DNA from 4 places in the Paenibacillus sp. BIHB 4019 genome. Region 1 is predicted to be linked to each of the others. Evidence: riboswitches for the same ligand, from Rfam matches in the RefSeq annotation. Region 1 holds a riboswitch; each other region holds the start of a gene.
What was found. Region 1 has a riboswitch for cyclic di-AMP ahead of kdpF (K(+)-transporting ATPase subunit F). Riboswitches for the same ligand answer to the same signal wherever they lie in the genome.
Positions count from the first base shown of each region.

Region 2: it holds a riboswitch for cyclic di-AMP, as region 1 does, so the genes downstream of both, BBD42_RS08870 (resuscitation-promoting factor) here and kdpF (K(+)-transporting ATPase subunit F) in region 1, are expected to answer to the same signal.
Region 3: it holds a riboswitch for cyclic di-AMP, as region 1 does, so the genes downstream of both, BBD42_RS08085 (C40 family peptidase) here and kdpF (K(+)-transporting ATPase subunit F) in region 1, are expected to answer to the same signal.
Region 4: it holds a riboswitch for cyclic di-AMP, as region 1 does, so the genes downstream of both, BBD42_RS18300 (hypothetical protein) here and kdpF (K(+)-transporting ATPase subunit F) in region 1, are expected to answer to the same signal.

Region 1 is NZ_CP016808.1:2,461,934-2,469,815, forward strand. It holds gene kdpB (potassium-transporting ATPase subunit KdpB) at 1-869, opposite strand, end outside; gene kdpA (potassium-transporting ATPase subunit KdpA) at 892-2,571, opposite strand; gene kdpF (K(+)-transporting ATPase subunit F) at 2,612-2,689, opposite strand; cyclic di-AMP (ydaO/yuaA leader) riboswitch at 2,945-3,134, opposite strand; cyclic di-AMP (ydaO/yuaA leader) riboswitch at 3,243-3,443, opposite strand; gene BBD42_RS10490 (response regulator) at 3,921-5,576, shown strand; gene BBD42_RS10495 (cache domain-containing sensor histidine kinase) at 5,573-7,465, shown strand; gene BBD42_RS10500 (substrate-binding domain-containing protein) at 7,462-7,882, shown strand, end outside.
Region 2 is NZ_CP016808.1:2,099,166-2,107,047, reverse strand. It holds gene BBD42_RS08895 (tRNA1(Val) (adenine(37)-N6)-methyltransferase) at 1-329, shown strand, start outside; gene rsmI (16S rRNA (cytidine(1402)-2'-O)-methyltransferase) at 361-1,239, shown strand; gene BBD42_RS08885 (AbrB/MazE/SpoVT family DNA-binding domain-containing protein) at 1,361-1,615, opposite strand; gene BBD42_RS08880 (HD domain-containing protein) at 1,896-3,191, shown strand; gene BBD42_RS08875 (TatD family hydrolase) at 3,308-4,081, shown strand; cyclic di-AMP (ydaO/yuaA leader) riboswitch at 4,266-4,472, shown strand; gene BBD42_RS08870 (resuscitation-promoting factor) at 4,718-5,863, shown strand; gene rnmV (ribonuclease M5) at 6,105-6,653, shown strand; gene rsmA (16S rRNA (adenine(1518)-N(6)/adenine(1519)-N(6))-dimethyltransferase RsmA) at 6,663-7,577, shown strand; gene yabG (sporulation peptidase YabG) at 7,681-7,882, shown strand, end outside.
Region 3 is NZ_CP016808.1:1,910,425-1,918,306, reverse strand. It holds gene pdxR (MocR-like pyridoxine biosynthesis transcription factor PdxR) at 1-674, shown strand, start outside; gene BBD42_RS08100 (aminotransferase class I/II-fold pyridoxal phosphate-dependent enzyme) at 729-1,937, shown strand; gene BBD42_RS08095 (GNAT family N-acetyltransferase) at 1,996-2,523, opposite strand; gene BBD42_RS08090 (cryptochrome/photolyase family protein) at 2,526-3,917, opposite strand; gene BBD42_RS08085 (C40 family peptidase) at 4,052-4,522, opposite strand; cyclic di-AMP (ydaO/yuaA leader) riboswitch at 4,524-4,695, opposite strand; gene BBD42_RS08080 (hypothetical protein) at 5,126-5,941, opposite strand; gene BBD42_RS08075 (M1 family metallopeptidase) at 5,957-7,882, opposite strand, start outside.
Region 4 is NZ_CP016808.1:4,207,510-4,215,391, reverse strand. It holds gene BBD42_RS18315 (GTP cyclohydrolase II) at 1-677, opposite strand, end outside; gene BBD42_RS18310 (winged helix-turn-helix transcriptional regulator) at 915-1,241, shown strand; gene BBD42_RS18305 (arsenic transporter) at 1,672-3,036, shown strand; cyclic di-AMP (ydaO/yuaA leader) riboswitch at 3,250-3,415, shown strand; gene BBD42_RS18300 (hypothetical protein) at 3,420-3,839, shown strand; gene BBD42_RS18295 (beta-mannosidase) at 4,032-6,587, opposite strand; gene BBD42_RS18290 (beta-mannosidase) at 6,615-7,882, opposite strand, start outside.

The sequences.
Region 1 (7,882 bases):
TTCCCGGACATGGCCAGCACATTGAACTGGGTGACCCGGTCCATGCCGGCGATTCCGATGGCGGACAGCAGGCCGCCGATCGTCGTCGGAATGAGGCAGACGAGCAGCGCGATGAGCACGGGAATTTCCAGATTGACGTCCACATAAGCGGCAATCGGGCCTAACGTGACGACGACGATGAGAAAAATAATGGTCAGGCTGATCAGCAGCGTGTTCAGGGCAATTTCATTCGGCGTTTTCTGCCGCTTCGCTCCTTCGACGAGCGCGATCATCCGGTCGATGAACGTTTCACCGGGCTCGCTCGTAATTCGCATTTTAATCCGGTCGCTGATGACCAGCGTTCCGCCCGTCACGGAGTTGAAGTCTCCGCCGGCCTCCTTGATGACGGGTGCCGATTCGCCGGTAATAGCCGATTCATCGACGGAAGCGAGGCCTTCAATGACCTCGCCGTCCCCGGGAATCATTTCCCCCTGCGAGACGATAACGATGTCCCCTTTGCGCAGCTCCGTAGAAGGGACGATTTGAATGCTGTCGCCCAGCAGCTTATTCGCCATAATTTCCTGCTTCGTTTTTTTCAGCGAGCCAGCCTGTGCTTTCCCGCGGCCTTCGGCTAACGCCTCAGCAAAATTGGCGAACAGCACCGTAAAGAGCAAAATAATAAAAACAGCCAGGTTGAAGCCGATGCGATTCTGCGAGTCGAAGTACCCTGGAAATAGGGTCATGAGCAGAACGATCAGCGTTCCAATCTCGACAACGAACATGACCGGATTTTTCATCATATGGACCGGATTCAGCTTGAGGAGGCTCATCTTGAGCGCCTCGGTCACGAGCGGCCTTGTGAATAATTTTTTAGCACGTTGGTCATTCATAACGCTTACCCCTCATTTCCCTTTAACGGATCGTTAAAAACTCGGCAATTGGCCCTGTGACAATGACGGGCAGAAACGTGAGCGCGCCGATCAAAATAACGACGCCCATCAGCATAACTGCAAACAGCGAATTGTCCGTTCGGAACGTGCCAATCGTCTCCGGCACCCACTGCTTGCGGCTGAGCGATCCAGCTACAGCAAGCAGCGCAATCATCGACATATATCGGCCGAAAAACATCACAAGCCCGGTCGTTATATTCCAGAACGGCGTATTGTCGGCCAGCCCCTCAAACCCGGAGCCGTTGTTGGCGGCCGAGGACGTATATTCATACAGCACCTGCGTAATGCCATGAAAACCCGAATTGGATATAGCGCCTTGCCCCAGATCGGTTAGAAAAGCCGCCGCCGTTGGCGCGAGAATAATAAACGGATGCACGAGAATGGCAATGGCAATCAGCTTCATTTCGCGCGGCTCTATTTTTCGCCCGAGAAATTCTGGTGTCCGTCCGACCATCAGCCCGCAGATGAACACCGTCAGCATCGCATACATCAGCATATTGACGAGCCCGACGCCTTTGCCGCCGAAGACGACGTTCAGCATCATTTGGGCAAGGGGAACGAGCCCGCCAAGCGGAGTGAGCGTATCGTGCATCGAATTGACCGAGCCGGTTGTGGCCGCCGTCGTCACCGTCGTGAACAGCGCGGACTGGGCGATGCCGAAGCGAACCTCCTTGCCCTCCATGCTGCCTTGCGAAGCATCGATGCCGAGTGTGGCGATCAGCGGGCTGCCGCTTTTTTCAGCCGTATAGGAAATCGTAAGAAAGATCAGAAACAGCGCCATCATCGCCGAAAAAATAACCCAGCCCTGCTTGCTGCTTTTCGCAAACCGGCCATACATGAAAGGCAGCGCGGCAGGCAGCGCCCACATGGACAAAATCTCAATAACATTCGTCAGCGGATTGGGATTTTCGAACGGATGGGCGGAGTTGACTCCGAAAAAACCGCCGCCATTCGTGCCAAGATGCTTAATCGACTCCAGCGAGGCGACTGGCCCGATGGCGATATGCTGAACCGCGCCCTCAAGTGTCGTAACGGCCAAGGTAGGGCTAAGCGTTTGCGGCACTTGCAGCGCCACAAGCAGCAGCGTAATGACAATAGCCAGCGGGAAGAAAATACGCGTATGCGCTTTGACGAAATCCTCGAAAAAGTTGCCGAGCGTTCCGCCTTTGCTTGTAATGCCGCGCACGAAGGCGACAGCAACGGAAAAGCCGGTAGCGGCCGACGTAAACATCATCATCGTAATGACCGCTATTTGCGCAAAATACGTCAGCCCTGATTCGCCGCTGTAATGCTGGAGATTCGTATTGGTCATAAAGCTGATGACCGTATTTAGGACGAGTGTCGGCTCCATGCTGCCGATTCCATTCGGGTTAAGCGGCAGGCCGCTTTGCACCCTCAGCAGTACATAGCTGACAGCTACGAGCACGAAATTGAGTGTAATAAAGCTGAGCGCATATCTTTTCCAGCTCATGCCTTGGCGATTTTTGAGCCCGATTACTGAATAGATGATCGCTTCGATTCGTGCGAACAGCTTGTCGGTACGGTTTGGAACGTTTGAAAACACGGAATATAAATAATGGCCAAGCGGCTTTGCGATCAGCATGATCATGCCGACAACTACCGCCATTTGCAGGACGTCCACAGCTATTCCTCCCTTGCTATAAATGATGAAATGTTATGTGCTAAAATTTCTCCGGATGGAGCAAGGCGTAGACGAGATACACCAGCAAGGCTCCTGTAACGAGCAGTATGACAATCATCCCCGTTCCTCCGTTTCGCTAATGGACCGATCGCACCAGCGAATAAATCCGGCAATCAGCCCGAAAGCTGCGATTAAGGTCAAAGCCATTCCGATATCCAGCATAGCTGCAGCACTCCTTATTTCGTTTTATCCCTTGTCATTTTGGAAAAGAAGGCAGCAAAAAAGAAGCCTTGGGCAAAGAGGACTCTTCACCCGCAGCTTCCTTCATCCGGGCATGATGCGCCCCTGATTCGCCTGCGATAAGTGTAAGTGTGGCCTCTCCCGTTGACGCTTGCGAGGTTAGCTGTCGGATTCGGGCGCGAGAGACGCCCTACGCTTGGCACTTATCGTGCCCTTGCGATTCACCCCGTGACGCTCCCTGCAATTGTCCATTGGACAACGACAGAGAGCCGTCGATGGTTCCCCCGTTTCTGCGGCAGTGCAGAACTCAGCGTTTGAAACAAAATGCCTGCCGATGTTGCGAGTGCTATTTTCGAAAAAAAGACAACAAAAAACCACAGAGGCGTATGACGCTCTGTGGCCTGATTTACAAGGTCACAATCGTTCACCATTCCTCTCTACACCTGCGCTTACGAGGTTAGCTGTCGGATTCGGGCGGTGAGAGTCGCCCTACATTTGCCTGGAGTTTCATGACACTCCTGCAAACGATTCACCCCTGCGCTGCCAGCTTCCGACTCTCACATCGGATGGATGCAGTGCGTTTGGTTCCCCCGCTCTTCGCTTAATAGGCGAAGACTCAGCGATCAAGCAAAAACGACTTCGTCGTCCTTCTGGGACGAGCGAAGAGCTTTGCCCTTAGAAATATAGAGAAAGGATAACGAAAACTTATTCTTTCCTATATTTCAAGGTGAAACGGCTATCGCCTTCCTTGGGCGGCGCAGCGCGTTTCAGTCCGAGAAATACAAGCCTATTTATAAGTGCAAAACTTATAAATTCTTATATTTCAAAAAAAAGGTTCATGCATGCTATGAATCATACTCCCCTGCCGCGATTGCTGTAAAGGAAGCTTACGCCGCAAAAGAGAGCGAATGCTGCGGATTAGCTTGATTTTAAACGCTTTCAACGAGATTTATCTTTAGCAAGGTCGTTTTATCTCGCGATTTCTTTTATTTTCTAAAAGCACCCCCTCTTTCCAGAAAACAAGGAAACGAATATGATAAATAGCATGCTGACAGAATCAGGTGTTTGCGGCTGCTCGGCCGCGTATATAAATAGCGGGGGGATGAACGATGTATAAAGTGCTGCTGGTAGATGATGAAGAAGAGACGCGCAGCGGGCTGCTGCACGAAATTGCATGGGAGCGCCATGGCTTTGAAATTGTGGATACGGCGGCGAACGGCAGGGAAGCGATGGAGCTGATTGAGCGTCTGGAGCCGGATATCGTAGCGACGGATATCAGCATGCCGTATATGAACGGCTTGGAGCTGGCGGAATGGACGAGGAAGACGTATCCGCTGACGCGCATCGTTATTTTTTCCGGCTATGATGAATTTGAATATGCGAAGCAGGCAATCGGCTTGCAGGTGGATGAGTATATTTTAAAGCCGTTTTCCGCGCAGCAGTTGCTTGAGGTGATGGACAAGGTGAAGGAGCGGCTGGACGATGAGCGCGAGAAGCGGGAAAATATGCAGCTTTTGCAGGAGCATTACCGTACGAGCCTGCCGGTCGTAAAGGAGCTGTTTCTGTCGTCGCTGCTCACCCGCAAGCTTCCGCTGCGGCATATTGAGGAGAAGGCAGAAAAATATGAGCTGGATTTAGCGGGCGAGGCGTACATGGTGTCCGTGCTGCACACGCATGTATTGGAAGCGCTTCCTGGATTGCCGCTCCGTGCAGCGGAAAGCTCGCTTGCGGCCTCCAGCGATCTCGACCTCAAGCTGTTTGCCCTGCGCAATGTGGCGGAGGAGGTGTGGGGCAGACTTGGGCTGGGCAAAGTTTTTCTGCATCAGGATCAAGTGGCACTGCTCGCAGTTGGACGGGGAAGTAGCGCGCAAGAGCTGATGGAACGGACGCTGGGCGGGCTTGCTGAAATGCTGCAAAATATTCAGAAATACTTGCGTTTTCCCGTAACGATTGGGGTCAGCTCAACGCTGGCGGATGTTGCGCAGCTAAAGCAGGGCTATGAGGAGGCGCAGCAGGCGCTCGATTATCATAATTTGGTGGGCAGCAACCGGATTATCTGCATTGACGATGTTGAGAAGCGCTATGTGGAAGAGCTGCAATTTGACGAGCTCAAGGAGCAGGCGCTCATTCGCTGCCTGCGGGTAGGCACGCATGAGGAGCTGGAGCAGCTGATGACAGCGCTGTTTGACGAGATTGAAGGCGTCCATGCCGCTTACCGGGAATACCAGCTTTACATGCTGGAGATGATGACGGCGGTCATGAAGCTGGTGAGGGAGGCAGGGCTGAACCTGTACGATATCGCGGGATACGAGCTGCAAATTTATGCGGAGCTGCAGCAGCTTAGCGGGCTGGCGGAGACGAGAAGCTGGTACATGTCGCTCTGCGAGAAAATTCGCCATCATATCGCCAGCCGCAGGCAAAGCTCCTACAAGCAGCTGGTCGAGGAAGCGGTGCGTTACACGAAAGCAAACTTCCATGACAGCGAGCTGTCGATAGCCCGGCTGTGCAGCCATCTGCATATTAGCGCGGGATATTTCAGCAGCCTGTTCAAGAAGGAGGTGAAGCTGACATTCGGCGGTTATTTGCTTCAGCTGCGGATGGAGGCGGCGAAGGAGCTGCTGCGGGCGACGGAGCTGAAGACGTTCGAAATTGCCGAGAAGGTCGGCTTCTCGGACCCGAATTATTTTTCACTGTGCTTTAAGAAAAATGTCGGCGTCTCTGCCAAGGAATACCGCAATCAGGCGATGAATGCGGATGCGCCATGAGGAAGCGCAGCATCCAGTTTCTCATTTCAGTGGCGCTGTCGGTGTTTGCCGCGGCGGCGATTATTATGGTCAGCGTGCTGCTGTTCAACAAGTTTTCGCAGACGGCAGAGACGAATGCACTGCGCAATACCCAGCAGGTCGTCGATCAGGTCAGCTACAATTTGGAGGATTATATTCAGGGCATGTCGGAAATTTACGGCGTTCTCCACGATACAATTAGCCGCAGCGGCGATGTGAACGAAGAAGAGCTGCGCAGCCAGCTGAATACGATCATCGGCATTCGGGGAGAAATTGTGTCACTGGCCGTCATTGGGCATGACGGAGAGGTGATGATGAGTATCCCCGGCGTTGCGCTCAAGGAAAATTTGAGTCTTTACAATCAGCGCTGGTTCCAGAGCGCGCTGCAAACGCCGAACCATCTCAGCTACTCGCTGCCGCATGTGCAGAACATGTACAAAATGCAGTACAAATGGGTCGTCTCGCTGAGCAAAGGCATTACCGTAGTAAGGGGCGGGAAAACGGAGCATGGCGTGCTGCTTCTGGACGTCAATTTTAACAAAATCAATCAGCTGTCCTCGCGGGTCGTGCTCGGGAAGAAGGGCTACGTCTACATTGTGGACGAAAGTGCGGGCAATATGGTGTACCATCCGCAGCAGCAGCTCATCTACGCCGGGCTGAAAAGCGAAAACGTCGAGCAGGCGCTGAAATATACGTTCGGCAGCTTTCATGACGAATCCGGCGACGAGGATAAAATGATTACCGTGCAGACGATCGGCAACATCGGCTGGAAGGTGGTCGGAGTGTCCTTTACCGATGAGATTATTACGACAAAACGCGAGCTGAACGATTATTTGCTGAATTTGCTGCTGCTTTTGCTTGTATTCGTCATTGCGATGTCATGGCTTATTTCGCGCATTATTGCCCGTCCGATCCGGCAGTTGGAGAAGTCGATGAAAAATGTCGAGCGCGGCGATTTCCATACGATGACCGCCATTCGCGGGCCGCTGGAGGTAGAGCGGCTATCCACACGCTTTAATCTGATGGTAGCGCGAATCCGCGAGCTGATGCAGCAAATTGTTGTGGAGCAGGAGGCGAAGCGCAAATATGAGTTTGAGGCGCTGCAATCGCAAATTAATCCGCATTTTTTATACAACACGCTCAATACGGTCGTGCGCATGGTCGGCATGAACCGCAACGAGGAGGTGGTGACGACGATTACCTCCTTGTCGAAGCTGTTCCGCATCAGCCTTAGCAAAGGCAAGCCGATGATTCCGCTGGCGAGCGAGCTGGAGCATGCGCGGAACTATCTCATCATTCAAAATATCCGTTTCAAAAATAAATTCGATTATGTGTTTGACGTCGAAGAGGCCGCGCTGCCCAGCTTGTCGCTCAAGCTGATTTTGCAGCCACTGCTGGAAAATGCCATTATGCACGGCATTGAGCCGTCTGTCGATAAAGGGCTGATTACTGTTCGGGCATGGATCGAGGCTGGGCAAGTGTACTTGCAGGTGAGCGACAATGGGCTCGGGATGAGCGGCGAGCAGCTGGCGGCGCTGCTCACGGGAGAGACCGACGGCAGTACCGCCAAGCCGTCTGGATATGCTGGAGACCGAAAGGCTGATCGTGACGGCACCATTGGAGGGACTGCTTCAGAGGCTCCTAAAAGGCCAACCTCCGCCAATTTTGCATCAAGTTCTGCAACCAGTGCGGCTTCCGGTGCGGGCTCCGGCGTAGGCGTGCGCAATGTGCATGAGCGGATTCGGCTGTTTTACGGCGAGCCGTATGGCTTGCAGTTTGAGAGCGAGCTGGAGGAGGGAACGACCGTAACGATACGTTTCCCGTTCAAGCAGGCCGGCGATGAAGCGGACGAGAGGAGTGAGGAAGGATGAGCGTAAAACACAAGTTGGGACGGCTCGCATTACGGAGCATGGTGGCTGTGTTTGCGCTGCTGCTGGGCTCCTGCACGACGCATCCGGCAGAGGACAGCGCCATTCAGCGGGAAAATATCGACATCAGCCTGCTGCTCAAGCGGCTGGACGGCGACTACTGGAACTCCGTCGTCATGGGCGCCGAAGCTGCATCGAAGGAGTTTAATGTGACGCTGCATATTTCCGGACCGGATAAGCAGAGCAGCCCGGAGCAGCTTTTGGAGACGGCAAAGCTTGCGCTGGTACATCATCCTGATGCGGTTGTATTTGCCTCCGGAGACGAGGCGGTTACGACCGGCATTGTCGAGGCTGGCAAGGCAGCGCGGATTCCGCTCATTGCGATTGACACGGAGACGGAGGACGCTGGCATCAGCTCGG
Region 2 (7,882 bases), 360 kb from region 1:
ATCCGCCTTATATGTCGGCTGAAGCAGGAGACTCTAATGAAAATGAGCATTATGCGATCGCCAGGCATGAGGTACACGGAACCTTGCAGGATATTGTCGAAGCTTGCTCAAGGCTGGTGCGCCCAGCTGGGAAAGTAGCCATGGTGCACCGGCCATCACGCTTTGTAGAAATTATTGAGACGATGCGCAAGTACAAGCTGGAGCCAAAGCGGGTACAGTTCATTCATCCGAATAAAAATGGCGAAGCCAATATGGTGCTTATTGAGGCTATGCGTGATGGCAGACCGGAGCTTAGGCTGCTGCCGCCAATTATGGTATATGATACTTAGCCTAGTGGAATGCTAGAAGGAGGGCTCAACAATGTTTGTGCAAAAAAGCTTTAGCGGGCCGCAGCAACACGGTGCCGGGACGTTATATTTAGTCGGAACGCCAATTGGCAACTTAGAGGATATGACCTTTCGCGCAATTCGTACGTTGAAAGAAGTGGATCTCATAGCTGCCGAGGATACGAGACAAACACGTAAGCTTCTTTCTCATTTTGAAATTGCGACACGGCTTGTCAGCTATCATGAACATAATAAACAAGCGAGTGGCAGCGAGCTTATTCGATTGCTGCAAGAGGGGCAATCAATTGCCCTTGTAAGCGATGCAGGGCTGCCTGCTGTATCCGACCCCGGTGCAGATTTGGTTGCCGAGGCGGTGGAGCAGGGTATTTTTGTCGTTCCGATACCTGGTGCGAATGCGGCATTGTCGGCTTTAATTGTATCAGGCTTGCCAACGGAGCGTTTTATGTTCGCCGGATTTCCGCCGCGAGACAAAAAGTCGCTTGCGAAATGGCTGCTTCAGCTTCAAGCACAGGAAGGCACCTTGATGCTGTATGAGTCGCCGCATCGCTTGCGGAAGACGCTGGATGCCATACTGGAGCATCTAGGAGACCGTCGTATCGCGATGGTGCGAGAGCTGACGAAGCGTTTTGAAGAAATGGCACGTGGTACAGTAACGGAATGTATCACTTGGATTGAGGAAAATCCGCCATTGGGAGAGTATTGCCTTATAATAGAAGGAAGCAGCTCAGATGAGAATACGGGGGAGCTTGCTGCCGCTTGGTGGGCGGAGCTGAGCATGGAAGAGCATGTGCAGCATTACGAAGCAGAGCTTGGACGTAAGGACGCGATAAAAAAGGCAGCTACAGATCGTGGTCTATCAAAGCGAGATGTTTATAATGAAGTAAACCGCTAGAAAAACAAGAAAATAGAGAAAAAAAAGACCTTCCTGGCCGGGTTCTAGCACAGGAAGGCAATAAGGAGTATTAAAAGGTTAGAATTAACTAGTTGAATAAGGTTATTATAACCTATTTTTTTTATTTTGTCACAGGTGAAGGCATTTCTGATAGGCAAATGTGACAAACAATTTTTCCTTTGAAGTAAGATACGTTCTCAGCGTTACCACAGAAGATACAAGCTGGCTCATATTTCTTCAACATAATGCGCTCGCCGTCTACATAAATCTCTAGTGCATCTTTCTCTCCGATACCAAGCGTACGGCGAAGCTCGATTGGAATAACAACGCGACCTAATTCATCAACCTTACGGACAATACCTGTGGACTTCATCATAATAATTTGTTTCCCCTCTCATCAAAAAGTGTATTCGTCACTTTTCGACATAGTTTCTCTTTTTATGTCTACTATAATACCAACGTTTCCCATAATAGTCAACTGAAATTATTGAAGAAAATTGCAGCTACTAAGGGAGTTTGACTATATAGTAAGGTCATATTACTCTTACTATAGAATACAACAGCTTCGACATTTTGGAAACTGTTTTGCGACATTCTTCGACATATTTTTTACTTTTTTATGTCGAACCAGAGAACAAAAGGAGTTGATTTGTTGAATGAACCGACAGCTATCGGAAGAGAAAGTTTTTAAAGACCCCGTTCATAAATATATTTATGTTCAGGATCAGACGATATGGGATCTAATCAATACGAAGGAATTTCAAAGATTACGGCGTATTCGGCAGCTAGGTACCTCTTATCTTACTTTTCATGGCGCTGAGCATAGCCGATTCTCCCATTCCCTTGGCGTGTATGAAATTACTAGAAAGATTATTTCCCAATTCGAACGCAATGGTTTTCCCGGTTGGCCGCAGGAGGAGCGGCTATTGGCGCTTTGCGCTGCACTGCTGCATGACGTTGGTCATGGGCCATTTTCCCATTCGCTGGAGCAAGTATTCGATACGCATCACGAGCAGTGGACCTGCAGCATTTTGCTCGAGGACACCGAGGTCAATCGTATACTACGAAATGTAGCAGACGACTTTCCTGAACATGTCACTGCTGTTATTAATAAGACATATCCGAATCCAATTGTTAGCGGCTTGATTTCCAGTCAGCTAGATGCGGACCGAATGGACTATTTATTGAGGGATGCTTATTTCACAGGGGTCAATTATGGCAACTTTGATTTGGAGCGTATTCTGCGTGTGCTCCGTCCTATTAATGGAAGGATTGTTGTTAAAGAAAGCGGCATGCACGCCGTGGAGCATTATTTGATGTCCCGCTATCAAATGTATTGGCAAATTTATTTCCATCCGGTGACGAGAAGCTCGGAAATCATCCTTAGACAAATATTTCGCAGAGCGAAGGAGCTTTATGAGGGTGGCTACACATTTGGTTGGATGCCGGAGCCGCTGAAACGGCTGCTTGACGGGACAATTGGGGTTAAACAATATTTGAAGCTGGATGAGGCGTATTTGCAGACAGCCTTTATAGAATGGAGCGAAGAAAGCGATGAACTGCTGGCGGAGCTATGTGATCGTTTTTTGACGCGTCGCCTCTATAAATACATCATGCTGGATAAACCGGATATTGGCCTCTTTAATGAAGTAAGACAACAATTTGCAGCGATCGGGTTGAACCCGGATTACCATATGGAAATTGATTTTCCATTTGATCAACCGTATGATGTGTATCAGCCTGATACGAAAAAAGGCGGAAAAGAAGAAAAGACGCCGATTTTGTTAATGGACAGCTACGAGACTGTCAGTGAAATTTCCACGAAATCTGACATCATTCGTTCCATTACTGGACTTCATCAGGGCCAGTCCCATTTGTATTATCCGGAAGAGAAGCTGCGCGCTGCCGCTGATCAATTAAGCGATAAAGTACGAATGTTATTTAAAATATAGGAAAGTATATGATTTTGCCATACTTTCTCTATATTTCTCGGACTGAAACGCGCCGCCAAAGGACGGCTTTCGACCGTTTCACCTTAGACTATAATATAGAAGGAGCTTGCTCAATTATGATTTCTTTATTCGACACGCACACACATTTGGACTCCCCGCATTTTGACGAAGACCGCGAAGCTGTTATCGAAAGAGCGCGTGCGGCAGGGGTGGATTTAATGGTTAATATTGGTTTCAATCGGGAAACGATTCCAACAACACTTGCGCTGGCAGAAAAATATGATTTTATCTATGCAGCAGTTGGCTGGCACCCCGTTGACAGCATCGACATGCTGCCGGAGGATCTGGGATGGATTGAAGAGCTTTGCTCTAATCCTAAAGTGGTAGCTATTGGGGAAATCGGACTAGATTACCACTGGGATACGTCTCCTAAAGATGTCCAGCACCGCGTATTTCGCGAGCAAATTCGCTTAGCCAAGAAGCTGAAAAAACCAATTATTATTCATAACCGCGATGCCCATGAAGATATTGTCAAGCTGCTGAAGGAGGAAAATGCTTCTGAGGTCGGAGGCATTATGCATTGTTTTTCCGGCAGTCCAGAAACGGCTCAAAAATGCCTCGATATGAACTTCTATATATCGTTCGGGGGACCGCTTACATTCAAAAATGCAAGGGTGCCAAAAGAGGTGCTTGCGATGGTTCCGAGTGACCGAATTTTGATCGAAACGGATGCCCCATATTTGACCCCTCATCCATTCCGAGGGAAACGAAATGAGACGTCTTATGTATCGCTCGTTGCGGAAGCGGCAGCAGAAATATTAGGAAAATCGGTAGCCGAAATCGCCAATTTGACGACCGAAAACGGTAAAAAATGTTTCGGAATTGTGTAAAAACGGCTTTAAAAACGAGAATAAGTGACCTTTCCGGCGATAAAACTAATTTTTCATGCTGAAATAGACTCTCTTTTCCGTAAATATCCTAAAATTTCGCTTAAATCGGTTTTTATCTGATCTTTACAATTAGGCTCAGATGAAGGTATGATTCATTTCAGAGCTTTAAATTTTTGTATTGGATTTCCAGTTTGCGCTTAATCTTCGAACTTTGGAGAGCGGGGGAACCAGGCACGATGCTGTGAGGAATTTGCGGATCACATTGCACGCGCATTGAATTTCTTCTAGGGGTGAATTTGGCGGGGATTGCCATGAGCATTCTTCCGACGATAGGGCAGCTCTCTTGCCCGAACCCGACAGCTAACCTCGTAAGCGTTTATAGAGAGTGATCAACCTCGTGCATCCACCATTCCTGAATAGTCTATTTTGACGTTCCCGGGAAGCCACGATACAGATCCTCTGTCGACGGGCTTTCTTTTTATTTTTGAATATTGGGTAAACCGTCGTCATAGGGTAAATCTAGGAGGTTGCAGAGGAAATATACTGGAGCGTGCTAGAAGCACGCCAATATACTATAGTCGCGTCAATGGTATCATGCGTAATTCGACGGCGGGGCTATGAAGGAGGACCGATGAAGTGGGCATTATTCAAGCAAGTGAGACCCATGGGAAACGATCATCCAGCATGTCTTTCGCATTGCGATGGAAGCGTGAAAACTTGCGTTTGATTCTTTTGAGTACTACGATCTCAATCGCTATGACTTTCATGTTTTTGGTGTTGTTGTACGGATCGGCTGACAAAAGCGTATCCGTAGTAGTGAATGGACAAGAAACTGTTGTTTCAACGAAACAATGGGTCCTGCAACGCCTACTGGATGAACAAGCTATTACAATTGGCCCGCATGACGAGGTGTCTGTACCTCTGAATACGGCAGTAAAGGATGGGGACCGCTTTGAAATTAAGCATGCGGTACCGCTACTTGTAAAAGCTGATGGCAAAACATCAACGGTGTACACGACAGAGAAAACCGTGCAGGCAGCGATAAAGAAATTAAATATTCCTGTTGAAGATGATGATAAAGTATTACCTTCGCTTGGCTCGGGCGTCAGCGCGGATATGACCGTAACAGTCATTCGCGTCGATACGAAGCTAGGCAAGTCGTCCAGCACAACGCCGTTCACCATTGTGAAGAAGGAAGATCCGAACCTGGAAGTAGGCAAGGAGAAGGTTGTGCAGACGGGCAAAGAAGGCGTCGTAACGATCAAAATTGAGAAGCAGTTTGAAGATGGTGTACTTGTTTCCAAGAAAGTGGTAGACAAGGTAGTCGAAACGGTTGCGGTCAATCAGGTCGTTGCAGTCGGTACGAAAAAGCCGGAGCCTAAAGTTACTGTGCTGTCGACAGCGACAACCAGCAACAATGTAACGGTAGACGGCACAACGCTCACATCCAAAAAAGTGCTCAGCAACGTCACCCTGACGGCTTATTCAGCTGGCTTAGCTTCTACGGGCAAGAGCGAAGGACATCCTGACTACGGAATTACGGCATCTGGCGCTAAAGTATCGGAAGGACGGACAATTGCCGTTGACCCGGATATCATTCCACTCGGTTGGTGGGTGTATATCGAGGGCATTGGTTTCCGCCGTGCTGAAGATACCGGAAGTGCGATCAAGGGCAATAAGATCGATGTTTATTTTGACAGTGAAAAGCAAGCGAATAAATTTGGTAAGAAAAAAGGATTTACCGTTTATGTGATTGGTCCTAACAAGCCATCGCTTAGCTAATTAGTAGCAGTTCTTTATGGATTGTGCTCTAGTTTATCGCAATCATAAGCTAAATATGACTGGATGCGGAAGAGGCCTTGCCTCTTCTTTTTGTTTGCGTCAGATTCGCTTGAATGGCTAATTGGGGTTATAATAAAACAGACGCAAATGAGCGGGTTGTTGTTGCAGCAATCGCCCATTTTTTATGGAATTTATGAAATATGAGCTTGATAAGTTTCCCTTTGTGAAAGGATTGTTCGATGTGATCAAGGAAATGATTGTAGTAGAAGGCAAAGAGGATACGGTAGCGATTAAGCGGGCTGTTGAAGCCGATACGATTGAGACGAATGGATCGGCCATTGGCGAGGATGTGCTGCGGCGCATTGCGCTGGCACAGGAGCGCCGTGGCGTTATTATATTTACAGATCCGGATCATGCAGGAGAGCGTATTCGTAAAATTGTCGCTCAGCGCGTGCCGGGCTGCAAGCATGCTTTTTTACCGCAGGAGCTGGCCTCTTATAAAGGGGATATCGGCATTGAGAACGCGGCGCCTGATGCGATTAGGCAGGCGCTCTCGGAGGTGCGTACAGAAACGGCTGAGAGCGTCGGGGCCATTACATGGGACGATCTGATGGCAGCTGGCTTAATTGTGCATGAAGAAGCGGCAAAGCGGCGGCTGGTTATGGGTAAGCTGCTGGGGATCGGCTATGCGAACGGGAAGCAGTTCTACAAGCGCTGCACGAGCTTCTGCATTACGCGCGAAGAGTTTGAGAAGGCGCTGCAAGCCATGGAACAACAGGAACAGGGGTGACGAAGGCGTATGACGGAGCAACAAAGCTTGAATAAAGGCGCAGTTAAGGCCGCAGAGGTAGCCACGCCTAAACGCACGAAGGAAATTATTGCGAAGTACGGGTTCTCCTTTAAGAAGAGCTTGGGACAAAACTTTCTCATCGACCAAAATATTTTAAATAATATTGTCAGCGCAGCTGAGCTTGACGAGACAAAAGGCGCGCTTGAGATCGGCCCTGGTATCGGAGCATTGACGCAGCGCCTTGCTGCAGTTGCGGGAACGGTGACGGCTGTTGAAATCGACAATCGGCTCATTCCGATTTTGCATGATATTTTCGAAGGCGAAGCAAATGTGGGCATTGTGCACGGCGATGTGCTTAAGCTCGACCTGAAGCAGCTGTTCGAAGAGCGCTTCAGCGGCGTAACGGGCGTTAGCGTCGTGGCGAACCTGCCTTACTATGTGACGACGCCGATTTTGATGAAGCTGCTGGAAGAGCGCCTGCCGCTGGAAAACATCGTCGTCATGATCCAGAAGGAAGTAGCGCAGCGGATGGCAGCAAAGCCAGGCGGCAAGGAATATGGCAGCCTTAGCGTAGCTGTGCAATATTATTGCGAGCCGAAGCTCGTCTGCACCGTTCCGCATACGGTGTTTATTCCACAGCCGAATGTAGATTCGGCTGTCATTAAGCTTGCGCTGCGGGACAAGCCGGCTGTTGATGTGCCCGACGAGGCGCATTTCTTCCGCGTCGTGCAGGCCAGCTTCGCACAGCGCCGCAAGACGCTCTACAACAATTTGACGGCGCTTGTGGGCAAAGAACAGCGGGAGGCCCTTACAACGCTGCTGCAGGGGCTTGCGATCGATCCTGCGCGGCGGGGTGAAACGCTGTCGCTGGAGGAATTCGCCAAGATCAGCCGTGCATTTTTGGAAGCGGGCTGGAAAGGCTAAATAAAGATGGGCGCCGCCGGGCAATGGCCTCGGGGCGCCCGTTTGTTTTTTGCGCACACTACACGCCTTATGCCCATAGGATAGACGAAGAGGTGATTTACCTATGGAGCAAGGGGAGCTGGTCGTCCGCAAATCGTATGGCGGTGACGTGCTATTCCGCGTAGAAGCTGTTCGAACGCATCATGCCCTGTTGAAAGGCACGGATTACCGATTGCTTGCGGATGCACCGATTCCTGATTTATCGGTTGTTCGCGATCCAAAAAAAGAAAAAGCTACGCAGCTGGTTCGAGTGAAAGTAAACGACT
Region 3 (7,882 bases), 550 kb from region 1:
CCTATCACAATCCGACAGGCATCGTCATGTCGATGGAGAAAAGGCTGGCGCTCATGCAGCTCATGAGCCGTTATGAAATTCCCGTCATTGAAGACGGATTTAATGAGGAGCTGCGCTACTCCGGAGCGCATGTGCCGCCGCTCATCGCATCGGCGGGCAGCGGCAACAGCGTCATTTATATTGGAAGCTTCTCGAAGGTGCTGTTCCCCGGCCTGCGGGTCGGGTGGGTGCTTGCAGACCGCGAGCTGATTGATTATTTGGAAAGCATGAAGCGGGCCCGCAACATTCATACCTCGACGCTTGACCAATCGCTGCTCTATCAATATTTGCATAATGGCAATCTGCACAAATATTTGAAGCGGGCGCGGGCGGAATACAAGCGTAAATACGAGCTGACGCTGCAAGCCTGCAAAGCCTATGTTCCCTATGAGACGCTGTCGGGGGATGGCGGGCTGCATCTGTTTGTGACCTTTCGGGAAGCGTGCAAGGTGCGGGAGCTTCTGGAGGCGTGCTCGCAGCAAGGGGTTATTTTTACTTTGGGCCATCATTTCTTTACGGATGGACGGGGCGGCAATACGCTGCGACTGGGGTTTTCCCGCGTGGCGGATGAGGATATTGTGCAAGGCATTCGGATTATTGGCGATACGGCAAAACAGCTGTGGGGCCTTTCATAAGGAATAAAGCGACAACTATACTTTTAATTATTTTGAAAAGGGGATGCAGGCATAATGGTGCAGTATAACGTTTCACCGCTTGTAAAGAGCTTGCCCGCTTCGGGCATTCGCAAGTTTTTCGATATGGCCGGGCAGGATGAAAATATGATTTCGCTGGGCGTGGGCGAGCCGGATTTTGCAACACCGGAGCGCGTGCGCGCCGCGTGCATACGAGCGCTGGAAAGCGGTCAGACGATGTACACGCCGAATGCCGGACTTTTGGAGCTGCGCGAGGAAATCGCCCGTTATTTGGCGAGCAGCTTTGCATTAAATTATGAGCCAAAGGATGAGATTCTCGTGACGGTGGGCAGCAGCGAGGCGATTGATCTGGCGATGAGAACCTTGATTTGTCCGGGCGACGAGGTGCTGATCCCAGTTCCAAGCTATATCGCTTATTCGCCCATTGTAGCGCTGCAGGGCGGCAGTATTGTTAACGTTGAGACGCATGAGCAGGAGCAATTCAAGCTAACGGCACAATCGCTGCGGGAAAAAATCACCCCGCGCTCCAAGGTGCTGCTGATCAACTATCCGAACAATCCAACGGGTGCAGTCATGTCCTATGAGGATTGGCTCCCCATTGCCGAGCTGGTGAAGGCGCATAATCTGATCGTCGTCTCTGATGAGGTATACGCGGAGCTGACTTATGAAAGCCAGCATGTGAGCATCGCATCGCTGCCTGGCATGCAGGAGCGGACGATCGTCATAAATGGCTTCTCGAAAGCTTTTGCCATGACAGGCTGGCGTATTGGCTATGCCTGCGGCCCTGTGGAAATTATTTCGCAAATGCTGAAAATTCATCAATACACGGCAATGTGCGCGCCTATTATGGGACAGATTGCTGCTCTGGAATCGCTGCGCAGCGGATTGGCAGACAAGGATGCAATGAAGGGGGCTTACAAGCAGCGCAGGGCGATGTTCGTGGGCGGCCTGCAGCAGCTGGGGCTTTCCTGCCATATGCCGGAAGGGGCGTTTTATGCTTTTCCATCCATTGCCCATACGGGACTAAGCTCGGAGCAGTTCGCCTTCAAGCTCATGAAGGAAGCGGGAGTGGCCGTCGTGCCAGGGCATGTTTTTGGCCCGGGCGGTGAAGGGCGCATCCGCTGCTCCTATTCGGTATCATCAGCAAAGCTGTCGGAAGCTTTGGAGCGAATGGGCTGTTACATGAGCCAGACGAGGCAGGCTGAACCGTTGCAGTTGCAGCAGTTGGAGCGGGTCGGTGGCTGATGGGAGCGGAAAGGGTAAAGAAAGGGCTAGGTAAGGAAGAGGAAGGGGAAGAGAGACGCTAGGCTTCTTTCCCTCCTCCGTAAACCATACAATGAAATTCCGCCGCGCCTTGCGGTGTCGGGCGGATATACGTGTCGGTAATACGGAAGCCTGCCTTCTCGTATACACGAATCGCGCGTGCATTCCAGGTCAGCACCTCCAAATCCAGCTCGCTATTAGGAGCGCGGCGGCAAGCCTCCTCTACCAGCAGCGCCACAAAGGCGGTGCCTGAGCCCCTGCTGCAAAGCTGTGGGTGAAGACCCAGCCCAAGCCGCAGCACTTCTTCCCCTAGCGGGAAAAACTGTGCAAAACCAGCGAGTTCCCCGCGGTCATCTAAAATAGCCGCATATTGCCTCTGGCGCAGCTCCGGATCACCAAACTCCATTTCGGCTTGCTCCATAACCTCCCATGCGGGCCATTGATAGATGCCGTAAGGCGGCTCATACCGCCAATCGCACAACTGCCGGGCATGGGAAGTATCCATAGCGGCTATCTTCCAGCCAAATGGCGGCTGGGCACCAGCAGGAGCAGCACTTGTTTTTGTCATCCTTACACAATCTCCTTATAAATCTCAATCGCGCGGGCGCGTGAAGCTTTCAAATCAACGATGGCATGCGGCTGCGGCAGGTGGATTTGCTTATCAGGCAGATGGGCAAGCTCCGGCAGCCAGCGTCTAATGTAAGTGCCGCTCGGATCATGTGCTGCGGACTGCGTAGCCGGATTCATAATGCGAAAATACGGCGCGGCGTCGTAACCAAGCGACGAGCTCCAAAGCCAGCCGCCTCGGTTCAGCGTATGATCATAATCGGCCAGCTGGCGGCGGAAATACTGCTCGCCCAGCGTAAACGGGCATAACAGATTTTTCGTCAAAAACATGGCGGCAACCATCCGCAGCCGATTCGGCATTTCTCCCGTTTCATTTAGTTGCTTCATAGCGGCATCAATAACAGGAATGCCCGTTTTTCCTTCGCTCCATGCCTCGAAATGCTGATCGCTCAGCGCAGATAAATCAAACTTCTGCTCATAGCGGTAGAAGTCCTCATTGTATTTTCCTTGATATAGAAAAAAATCCCGCCAAGCCAGCTGTCTAATCCACGCCTCGGCTCCAAACTGCTGCTGCGCCGCTTCGTAGGCTTGCCGTGCTGACAGCGCTCCCGTATTCAAATAACGCGCCAAATGGCTCGTCTGGCCGACTGCAAACTGATCGCGGCTGTCAGCATAGCCAGCCAGGCGGCGATTTAGAAACTGCTCCAGCGCGTCGGCTGCATGAAGCGTTTCTAAGGCAGCTGGATTGCCCGCCTCATGCGATTGCCCGCGTTGTATATTGTCAGCTAATTGCAGAAGGGCAGGTGCTGCCGAATGCTCCCGCGGCAGACTGAAGCGCTCTGCCATGCTGGCATCTATATTTTTCAGCGTATTAAGCTGCTGCAGTGTTGTCTCGCCCGCAGGGGAATAGTGGCTCTGCATAAAGGATTGCCACATGCGGTAAAACGGCGTAAATACCTTGTAAGGCTCACTGCGCCGGGAAAATGTATGGAGCTCCTCCAAATCGGCCAGCGGCGCATCTTCGAGCGGCATCCAGCGGCGTCCCGCTGCGCGTACAACCTGCTGTATAGCGTGGTCGCGTGCCCTTGCATAAGGCGTATAGTCCATGTGGACGACGACTTCTTCAATGGGATGTGCTTGCAGCAGCGCATCGGTAATAGCAGCGGGATCACCGTAAAGCACATGCAGCTGCTCGCCTGCCGCCTTGTATTGTTCCAATAGGGAGGCGGCCTGTGTCAGGAAGGTCCGGCCGCTGTGGCAAGAGAGCCGGTCGCCGTCCGCCAGAGCCGGATCTATAATGAGCAGATGAAAGCCGCGCTGCCCAGAGCGGCGCAAATAATCAAAACTGCGCAAATCGTTTGAACGCAGGTCTTTGCGGTGAATATATACATACATGGAAACGAGCCCCCTTGTGTCCGTGCCAGAAAACAGCAAAGCCGCAAGCGATTTGTCCGAAGACAAACAACTGCGGCTTTGCTGATTGAGACAGCAGCTTTTCGTTATGTAAGCGAAAAAAGCGTGGTCTGGCTCTATTGCTCGCTTGCGTACTTGTCGTAAGCGTCTTGGCTCATAACGCGTGTAGCTGATACGTAACGATCAGCATAATAAGACTCGCTAAGTTTGCTAATAATAACGCCTCTGCTCGAGGAAGCATGTGCAAACTTTCCATCGCCTACGTAAATACCAACGTGGGAGATGCCTTTGCCGCTCGTGTTGAAGAATACGAGATCGCCAGCGATCAGGTCACTCTTCTTCACTTCACTGCCATCGTTCGATTGAGCTTGGGAAGTACGGGAAAGATCGATGCCCATTTTGTCGAAAACATACTTCGTAAAACCGGAGCAGTCGAAGCCTTTCGTAGTTGTTCCGCCGCTTTGGTACGGTGTGCCGATCAGATCAGCGATAACACCATCCATCTTCGAACTCGCGAACACGCTGCCTGCTTGGAAAGCAAGCATTAATACAAGACCAACGAGTAGTGCAGTAACCTTCTTCAAAATTTGAAACTCCTTCCGGTGCCGACGAGGTTAGCTGTGGGGTTCGGTTGTGAAGGTTCCCTATGATTTCCAAGACACTTGAATCAAGCCGTCCAAGCATCGAAATCAATTCACCCAAAGTGGTTCCCCCGTATTTCTATACCTTTGCGGTATAAAAAATTAGGCTGGTTTAATTTTGCTCTGCGCTAATAATTCGGTTTTTTCATGTGATTTCCTTCTATATGAATGAATTTCTAATAATTCTCATGTAACCTTTTGGCTCAATTTTGCGTTAAAACAAGTTTCTTGCCTAATAAATGTTCGTTCTATCGCCGTTCTTGGGCAAAAAAACATTTTGTCAGTTTATATGATAAATAGGCAGCCAATATGCTAAGAATCGTGTAAATAGGCAAGAATTATAGCGTAAAATGAAGATTTAGAGAGTTTGTGCTAGGTCGGCATATAGGCTGGGAAGTAAATGGAGGCTTTGCCTGCAGGTCCAGGATAACGGCAAAAAACCGATTGCGGCCTTCTGGCCGCAATCGGTTTTTTTTATGAGAAGGACTTTAGAAAAATGAGAATACTAAATGAGAATTAGGTAGGGCTGCCCTCATTTTTCTAAGGGTCTCAGCTCTGCTTGGATTGCAGGCAATCGTATTGGGCAGCGAGCGTCCATACTTTTAACAAGGTGCGCAGCAGATGATAGGCTTGATGCATGATGAGTGCCAGCATGCCTGCCCAAGCATAGGAAAGCCCAGACACACAGAGCGAAGCGGCAATAGCCAGCAGCCACATCAGCAGAGAGATGCCGGCATAAGGGAAAAGATTTCGGAGCGCATGGCCAAGCCAGCGCAAGGAGCCCGTGCCGGAGGCGGCGCCGAACTGCATAGCGAGCAGCAGCAGGTGAACGAGGAAGCTCCATAGCAGCCAGCCGCCAAAGCCCGGCAGCGTGCCTTGCAGCAGCTCGCCTAGCGAATGGCCCTCCATAAGCAGCTTGAAGGCGCGAGGCAGCAGGAACCAGCCGGGTGCGAAAATAAGCAGCGTGCGCAGCCAATAGAGCAGCGTCACGGGCTTCCAAGCTTTGCGAATGCCTTGAAGAAACTGCGTTTCGCCTATTTCGCCCATATGATGCAGCGAGTAGAGCAGCCCCGCATTGAACAGCGGCGTCAGCAGCATGCGGGCGGCGAACAAGCCGCCCAGAAGCCACAAATAAGGATTGATCAAATCCGTCTTCGTCAATTGAAACTGGGCCTCGCTGAAGAACAGCGACACGGCCGAGTCAGACGGATGCTGGAGCGGAAAGCGCCGCAGCAGCGGCAGTACAGTCATATCAACAAAACGGTAAAGGAAAAGTCCCCATAATAGCTGGTAAAGGAATAACAGAATGACGATATAGAAATGGCGGATAGCGAGCCGCCAGCCTTGCTTCATATGCTGCTTCATTTTTCAACCTCCTCTCTACCAGCCTACGGATCCGAGCAAGCCTTCAATGAGCTTCGTCAAACCGAGGCTCCATCGAATGCGCGACTGCTCGGGCACTTCTGCGCGCATAAAATTGTTAATATGCTTGTTGTCCAGCACATTGCTGTTTTTCGGGTCAACCGCCACCCAGGCAAGCGGAGCAGCATGCACAACCTTATACTGGATATGCGACTCGGCGGCATCCCATGTTTTCGAAATCTTTTCGCCGTCTGTAAAGGAGAATATAAGCGGGATTGGCCCATTTTGCCCGCCATTGCGCTTGATCAGCACCGTAGACTCGTACTCCGTTTGGCCATCCTGCTCCACTTCATTCACTCGAATAGCCTCTACTGAAAAATCCGCCATCAGGCTGCCATATACATACTGGTGGAAATAGTCCTGCCATTTTTCCTTCGTAACCTGCTCAACGACACGCTGGAAATCAGATGTGGTTGGATGCTTGAATTTGTATTTTTGAAAATATGTGCGCATAATTTTTGACATCGTCTTTGCTCCGACCTGCTTCTCAATGCCGACCAGCACAAGCTTGGCGCGCATGTATACATTTTCCGCATACTCATCGCTGTTGTGATAAGCCCATGAAGGCTGCTTCAATGGGGCAGGGGCCGTAATATAGCTGGCTTCCATAGCCAAGTTAGGCTCAACGCCATAGGCGTTCTCCATCACCTTATCCTCGGCATAAGAAGTAAAGCCTTCGTCGAGCCACGCTTCTTCGAACTCGTTCGATGCAACCATCCCGTACCAATACTGATGGCCAATCTCATGCACAACGGTGCGCTCTAGGCTGTAGCCAGGGTTATCGGATTCAGCCGCTAAAGCGGTCACGAGCGTTGGATACTCCATGCCGCCTGCGCCATTCGCACCCTTCGGAGGAACGATAATGGACAGCGTCGAATACGGATAATCGCCGTACCACTCCGCGTATTTGGACAGCGCTGATTTTGCTGCATGCATATAGCGGTCTTTCAGTCCTTCGTGGGCAGGGTCCAAATAAAGCTTAATGCGTACACCCGGAATACCCGTTCCTGACAATGTGTCCTCCGCATATATGAAGTCCGGCGAGGCTGACCAAGCAAAGTCATGCACGTCTTCGGCATAGAACTGATAGGTGCTTGTGCCATTTTGCGTCACAGCTTCCTTGGTCTGAATGCCGGTAGCAGCGACCGCAAAGTTTTCTGGCACTGTAATCTGGGCGCTGTACAAGCCAAAATCGCTGTAAAACTCCGAATCGCCATGATACTGGTGGACGTTCCAGCCTTCATTCGTTCGGCCGCGTGTGCCAGCCAGTTCATAAACAGCAAGCTTCGGAAACCACTGGCCCGCCATAACAAAGTTCCCGGAATAGCCCATGCGAGCGAACACCTCGGGCAGCTTGACCTCATAGGTCATGGAGAGCGTTACGGATTTGCCCGGTGCGACTGGAACCGGAAGATTGAGCTTCGTCAGCGTATAGTCATCTGTATTTCCGTCATCGGGCTGAACATAATGCAGACGGGGAAGCAAGCTCTCGCCCTCCAGCGTTTGCAAGGTAAGCAGCTTCATATAGCCTTGGCTTTCGGCCGTGGCCTTGTCACCCCGCAGCTGACCGCCAGACTCGCGCATGAACGTCGACTTTTCGGACTGAAAGGCATTGGGGTACAGATGAAAATACAGCTCGGACACCGTTTTTTTGCCTGGGTTCGTCCAAGTTACGGTCTGAGAGCCATCCAAATATCGGATATCCTCCCGAAGCGCCACTTGCATGTTGTATTGGACGACTCTTTTGCTAAGCGTCTGTACCGTTTCAATCTGGGCAGGGTCGGGCTGTGCTGGCGCTGCCGGGGCAGGCGGCTTGGCCGTTTGCGGAGCAGCTTGCTCTACTGCTGCTGTCGTGAGATCGGCAATGCCAATCGGGTCTGTGGC
Region 4 (7,882 bases), 1.7 Mb from region 1:
TCATTGTAGACCGAGGTCTGGCCCCAAAGCGGAACACGGCGGGCAATGTGCATGCCAGCATCACGAAGCGCCTCCACTTTGCGCGGGTTGTTCGTAATAATCGATACGGGCTGCGAGCGAAGCAGCTTCAAGACTGCAATGGATTCGCTGTAATCGCGAGCGTCCTCGGCAAAGCCCAGCTCCAAGTTCGCATCAACCGTATCCAGCCCTTCCTCTTGAAGCAGGTAAGCCATTGCCTTGCTGAACAAGCCAATGCCACGGCCTTCATGATTGGCCAAATAAAATAAGGCACCCGTTCCATGCTCGGTAATCATCCGCATCGACTGCTTAAGCTGAAAGCCGCAATCACAGCGTTGGCTGCCAAAAATATCGCCCGTATGGCAAATGCTGTGCATGCGAATCAGCGCATCTTCGCCTTCGGCAAAATCGCCATAGACGAGCACGCTGGATTGCTGGAGCTCCGCATAATGCCCATTTGCCAGCTCGCTGTATAGATCTGCTTCGTCCTGTGCGCTATTTTTCTCACGCTTCAGCCAGCTGTACCACTGGAAAATCTTCGTTTCGCCATCAAGCTCAACCGGAAGCTGGATCGGTCCGACAACGTGGATATCGTGCGAATCGCCTTCAATTGTTTTTATTTTGTCATTTATAATAGAACGAATGGATGGTTTAATCATTAGTGTGCACCTTCTTCATCTGTATTTGATATAATAGGTTGAAAGGCTAAGCTTCATCTGCTAGACATGCACCTTGCCTTATTAACAATCATAGGGGAACAAATTTTCGCTTACCATTAGTAACTAATTATATATTCGAAATTCCATTACGTCAAGTTATGAGCGTTCAAAAAGTTTGCTTGTATATAAATACTATTAAAGCTATACTTAATAGCAAGTTATAATGAGGTGATCTACATGGAGAAATCCGGGCTTTGTCCGCGCCTGCACAAAGGGATGGACATTATAAGCAAACGATGGACCGGCTTGATTATTTATCAGTTGCTGTCCGGGCCGCAGCGCTTCAGCTGCATTCAAGGCGCCCTTCCCATTAGCGGCAGACTGCTGTCTGAGCGGCTTAAGGATCTTGAAAATGAGGGCATTGTAAGCCGCGCCGTCTTTCCAGACATTCCAGTTCGCATCGAATATTCGCTCACTGAAAAGGGACACGCACTGGAGCCGGTCATTCGCGAATTGCAGCAATGGTCATCCAATTGGGTAGCGCCTATGTCCATATCCAAGTAAAAGGTAAACGAAGCAGCCTCGGCCCCTCCATTGGGCCGGGGTTGTTTTGTGTATTCGGAGCGGGGGACGCTTCGCGGAATTATAGCAATCTACTATTAACGTCTAGTACCCTCTATCAGTAGGCCACATATAAATATATTATTCGTATCTCCCCATGATAATTGTCCTCATATGCGTTATCACTAGAAAGGAGGAACCCCCCTTGCTTACTGTCTTCATTATTTGCTCATCAGGCCTGTCCCTCTATTTCATTCTTAAGCCTCCTCCACCGATTAAACAGCCTACTATTCTAACCCTGTCCTCTGCGGCAACAGATAATCGCTATGACAGCATTAGCATAGAAAACGCTCAGCATACTGCCGCTGCCGCAAACGAATAACCCTTTCCCGCTTCACTATGAATTTAATCAAGAATTCGAGGTGATTACCATTTGATCTCGCTACCTTCCATGATCGTGTCCCTGTTTGCTTTCCTCTTCACTATCTTGCTCATTTTGTGGCGTCCCAGAGGGCTGAATGAAGCCATTCCTGCTACGTTTGGCGCCATACTCGTCCTACTGAGCGGCGTCGTCTCGTTGTCCGACCTAGCGCATATTAGCGCCACTGTAAGCGGAGCCGCCATCACTATTATGGCGACGATCGTCATGGCTATCGTGCTAGAAAGCTTCGGCTTTTTCATCTGGGCAGCCGAAGGGCTTGCTATTCGGGCACGAGGCTCAGGACTTAGGTTGTTCTGGTATGTAAACCTGATGTGTTTTCTGATGACGCTATTTTTCAACAATGACGGCAGCATTCTTATCACAACCCCGATTTTGCTCATTATGCTGCATCACATGGGACTGAAAAACCACCAAAAAATCCCATATCTTCTCTCAGGAGCATTAATCGCTACCGCCTCCAGCGCTCCCATCGGAGTCAGCAATATTGTAAATCTGATTGCGCTGAAAATTGTCGGCATGGATTTGTACATGCATACCGTCATGATGTTTATCCCCGCTACACTTGGTCTGCTGCTGCTCACCTTGCTGCTGTTCCTCTACTTTTACCATCAGCTTCCCCGGGAAGTACCCCGTGCGATCTCAATCGTCCCTATTCACTCTGGCTACCATCCTTTACTTACTCCTGCCGGAAGCAAGCCTGCGCAGCCCAAATACAGCAGCCGCTTTATGAAATCGATTCTGCTTTTCGTCTTCTCCGTTCGGCTCAGCTTATTTGCTGCATCCTATTTGCACATCCCCGTTGAGTGGGTCGCTGTTTTCGGCTCCTTGCTGCTCCTTTGTTGGCGCTGGATTTACCTGAAAATGCCGCCGAACGACATTTTGCGTAAAATCCCCTGGCATATACTCATATTCGCCTTCGCCATGTATATCATTATTTATGGCCTGCACAACATTGGCTTGACGCAAGGACTCGTTCAGGTGTTCGAGCCGCTCGTTACTGGCAGCCTGATGAATGCAAGCATTTTAATCGGAGGGCTCGTCTCCGCCATGTCGACACTCGTCAACAATCATCCCGCGCTCATGATCGGCACGATCACGCTCACTGAAATGAACCTCGACCCGCTTACCCTCAAAATCGCCTACCTCGCCAGCGTCATTGGGAGCGATATTGGCTCACTCATTTTACCGATAGGCACGCTAGCCTCACTCATTTGGATGAATCTCGTGCAGAAATCCAAAGTAAAAATCAGTTGGATGGATTATGTCAAAGTAACGCTTGTCATCATTCCGCCAGTGCTGCTGTTTACCCTCACTCTTCTTGCTCTATGGGTTGGCTGGATTTTCCCTATGCACTAGCTTATGACAACTTATACATGAGCGGTCAGACTGCAAATAGGTGTTTTCTTATAAACCCGCAGCTATTTTTATGGCAAACGGGCGCTGCCGCCAATTGACGGCAGCGCCCGTTTGCCTATTAGGCAGCAGCACTATTTATTTTATTTACTACTAAAAGGTTTACAATTGAGGAATAACGGTTTAATATATATCCCTAGCCGAATTCTAGCACTCTAATATTAATCGCTTAATTTTTCAATTGAAAAAGCGGGGGAACCAACAACGTGGTTGAAGCGAAAGCTTGAATCGCAAGGGGTGAATCCGGTGCATTGCGCACTGGTAGGGCAGCTCACTGGCCCGAATCCGACAGCTAACTCCGTAAGCGAACGTGAGGAGAGATGAAAATGATTGTCCTTCATGCGCCGGACGCTCCGCCTAAGGCGAAGCACGCAATGAAGCTTACGGTCAAACGCATTGAGCTGTTTGTCATTCCAGCACTCAATGTAGACGACGCCGGAAACCGTGCCTGCTTGCGGGTAACGACGGACAAAGGCATTGGCTTTGGCGAAACATTTGTCGACGAGATGGAGCGCCCTAACGATTGGGGCCTGTGGTGCAGCGCGCTGAGCAGCTTTATCGGCACCTTGTCTATTACAGGACGATCGCTTCGGAGCGAGCAAGCCGATCATCACAGTGTGTACAACCTATTCGATCATGCGATTCATCATCTCAAAAGCTGGACCGCAGAAATTGAACCGGACGACAACGCTTCTGAGGAACCTATTTTACTTAGCCGCTCCTTATTCTACCTTTCTATTTTTTAGCCTATTTTGGATCGCCATAATGCAAAAGAACCTTCCCCCGCCATGTTTCAGCTGGCAGGGAAGGTTCTTTTTTTTCTATTGGCTGCTTATTCTTTCAAGGTGAAACGGCTTTCGCCGTCCTCTGGCGGCGCGGCACGTTTCAGTCCGAGAAATATAGAGAAAGGATGGGAAAATCATATCCTTTCCTATATTTTAAATAAAATCGGTCATTGAATGGACAGTCAGCTCGCCCGGCGACGCAGCGTTGAAAGCCTGACCCCCTTGCGGATTTCGCGCATAAAACGTAATCGTACGCGGTTCGTTCGGCAGCAGATCGAAATAGTTGTCGCTGAAAATACCTTCGATCGATGCGGAAAGCCGAACCTGCTTGGCCAGCGTATCCGTCTCCAGTACATAAGCGGTGCCCCCGCTGCCTTGAACCTTGCTGATCTTTATGGCCGGAGCCGCAAGCTCAAGCTCATTCATCGGCTTGAAATAATGCTCCTTCTCCTCTACGAGCAGTCCGCCCTGCTTTAGCTTCGCCACAAGAACGACCTCGCCTGGCTGAATGCCCTCGGAAAGCAGCGCTTCCAGCTCTAAGGAGCAGGCGATATGGCCGTTGTTTGGCTGAAGCGATACCGGAACGGCAAACTGCTTCAGCACCTTGCCCGCGAATGAACGCAGCTCAAGCGCAAGCTCGCCGATGAAAGGCTCATTTTGATCTGACAATACATAACAATCGACACGGCCGCTGCTCGCGCAGTCAAACGACAGCATGATGTCGCGGAAGCTGCGTGCCGCATAATATTGCAGTGCTTTCCAGCGCCCGTAATAGTCCATTCCCGCCCATGAGGCGACAGGCCAGCAATCGTTCATTTGCCAATACAGGGACCCCATGCAAAATGGCTTTTTCCGCCGATGGGCCTCAATCGCTGTCTTCATCGCCTCCGCCTGCAAAACCTGGCTCAAATACAGAAATGCCGGGAAATCCTTCGGCTGGCGCAAATACATATCCATATATTCCTTGATCAGCTGGTTGCCGCGCGCGTTTTTCTGATGCGCCAGCATAACCTCCGATTCAATGGCCATGTCCGCATCTTCCGCATACTGCTGCACCGTTTGCAGCTCAGGGAACGATTGGAAGCCGTATTCGCTCATGAATCGGCCGACGTGGACGTTGTATTTTTCAAAAGGCTCGACATTATGCCAGACGCCCCAATAGTGAATATCGCCGCTCTTCGACAAGTTGAAGGCATGCTGCTCACCGTCTCCCGTCAGCCCCCGCATCGGTGAAGAAGGCCAATACGCAATGCCATTGCCAAGCCCCGCGACCGCTTGCGGCAATATCCGGTGGAAAATCGCCTCATAATCAGCCCACAGCTGCTCGCGCTGCTCAGGCGCATAGTCGCGCTTCCAGCCCCAGCCCATATTTTCATCATAATGCGACCAGGCCGTATCGATTTCATTGTTGCCGCACCATATCGCGATGCAGGGGTGATTGCGCAGACGCCGTACGTTTTCCTCCGCCTCCAAACGCACATTTTCCAGAAAAGCCTTATCTCCCGGATACATGCTGCAAGCGAACATGAAGTCCTGCCAAACGAGCAATCCATACTCATCGCACAGCTCATAAAAGGCATCCGCCTCATAAATGCCGCCGCCCCACACCCGGAGCATATTCATATTCGCTAACGCAGCACTCGCAATTTCATGACGGTAACGCTCATAGGTCACGTCAGGCAGGAAACTGTCATTCGGGATATGATTGGCGCCTTTCGCGAACACCGGAACCCCATTTAGCTCGATATAAAAGGCATGGCCCTGCTCGTCCTGATCGGTTACCAGCCTCACTGCCCGCAAACCCGTCGTTACACTGCGGCTGCTTACGGACTGCTCGACCCCATCCTTTGTTTGCACAAGCAGCGCTTCAAAATGATACAGCTCCGGCTTGCCGAGGCCTCTGCACCACCAAAGCCGCGGCTGCGCAATTGAAGCCGCCAGCTCCACCGTCTGCAAGCCCGCCGCCAGCTGAACCTGCTGCTCCCAGACCCTGCCGTCGGCATTTACCCGCAGCATCCCTTGCCAAGCTTGCTCGCATTCCACTTCTGCTGCAATCCTTAGGCTCGCATGGGCTGCGGTGATTTCCTGCTGCTCGATATACAGATCTGTCAGTCGCACCTCTGACCAGGCAACGAGCTTCACTTCCTTCCATATGCCGCTCGTCACAAATCGCGGGCCCCAGTCCCAGCCATAATGGTACGGAGCCTTGCGGGCAAAAATGCTAATTTTCTTGTCGCCAAGTCCACCAAGCTCTGACTGGTCATTCGCCGCCGGAAGCGGATAGCCCAGCTTCTCAAGCTTCGGCAAATCCTCGTTAACAGGCGAACGAAATTTGACTGTAATCACATTGCCTTCCGGCTGCAAAACCGGCTTCACATTCACTTTCCAGCTGCGGAACATATTATCTGCCGACAGCATATGCTTGCCGTTGACGTACACATCCGCATACGTATCAAGTCCAGTGAAAACCAACTCCAGATGCGATTGTGCCAGCAACTCCGGCTTTACGCCGAACGTGGTCTCGTACTCCCAATCCTGCTTATCGATCCACTGCAGCCCATGCTCATTCGTGCCGTAAAAAGGGTGGTCTATTTTCTCCTGCCGCAGAAGATCCATATGCACGTTTCCCGGCACAATTGCGGGCAGCCACTCCTTCTCGCCACAAGCTCTAAAGCTCCAATCGGATAAAACGCTGTTCGTTTCGTTCATCGTGCCCTCCACTATCGTTATATAAGTTTAAATAAAATGTATCTCAGCCTTGTCAGCGTTGAGAGCTGACACTTCCAGAGTCTCGTATTGCAGCGGCTGTCCGTCTGCCTGCTGCATGGCGACCGTGACCTCTTCACCCGGCAGCAGGTCAAAATAATTATCGCTGAAGCGAACGTTGCCCTGCTTCACATCGAGTTTCACAAGTCGCGCTGCTCCGCCCGAGGCGGCCACTGTAACCGTCTGTTTCTGCTTATTAAACGTTGCAGCAACGGTGCTTTTCGGCAAGCTCAGCTCCAGATGGTCGCGCAAATAATAATAATTGTCCGGCGCGTCCCACTGCGGGGCAGACAGCTTCACGATAACCCGCTCCGGCGCAGCACCGTTTAGCACTTCAAGCTCTGCCAGCTCGCCAATTTGAACCGCCTTGTTCGGCGGCAGGCTGACGTCAAAGCTCTGCTCATACATCAGGCTGCCATCTAGCGCATAACACTGGAACAGCACCTTGCCCTCATACGCTTCCAGCCGGTCATTGACCGCCCATACGCGAAGCGGCTGTTCTGGCTCATAATCGAGCGACAGGAGGAGCGGATGATAAAACTTTTTCGCATAATAAAAAGAAGCCTTCGGCAGCAGCTCATAGTCAATCAGCGACCAGCTCGTACCCGGCCAGCTGTCATTGTGCTGCCAGACAAGCGACCCGCTCGTGCGGTGCTTATTGCGCCTGTAATGCTCAATGCCATATTTTAAGCCTTCCGCCTGCGTGAGCATGGAGAAGTTCATATATTCTTCGATATTTTGCGGAATGCCCGTATAGCCTTCCATGAGCAAAATGCCCTTCTGATGGTTCGTATCCTTGTTGCGATGAGCCATCTCTACACTGCCCCAATAAAATTCGCCTTCGGGGATATAGCGCTCCAGCGTATAGCGATTCGCAGATGCGTGCATGCCGAATTCACTGCTGAACAGGGTGAAATCTTTTTTGTAATTTTTGAATGTGACGCCTTCAATGCTGTAATCAAGCAGCGGCGCCTCGCCGAATTTTCGCGGGTACACCGAGCCATGCCATACTTGCCAATTGTGGCGGTCACCGACATCAGGATCGTTGGCATCATTGCCGCCATAAGGCGACGACGGCCAATACGGCCTGCTGCTGTCATACTGCTCCAGCACTTCCGGCAGCAGCTCATGGTAGATGCTCTCCCCATAAAAGGGACAAGTGATATCCCCGCCAGCCGACTTCATATCATACAGCCAGTCAATTTCGTTGTTTCCGCACCATAGCGCAAGCGACGGAT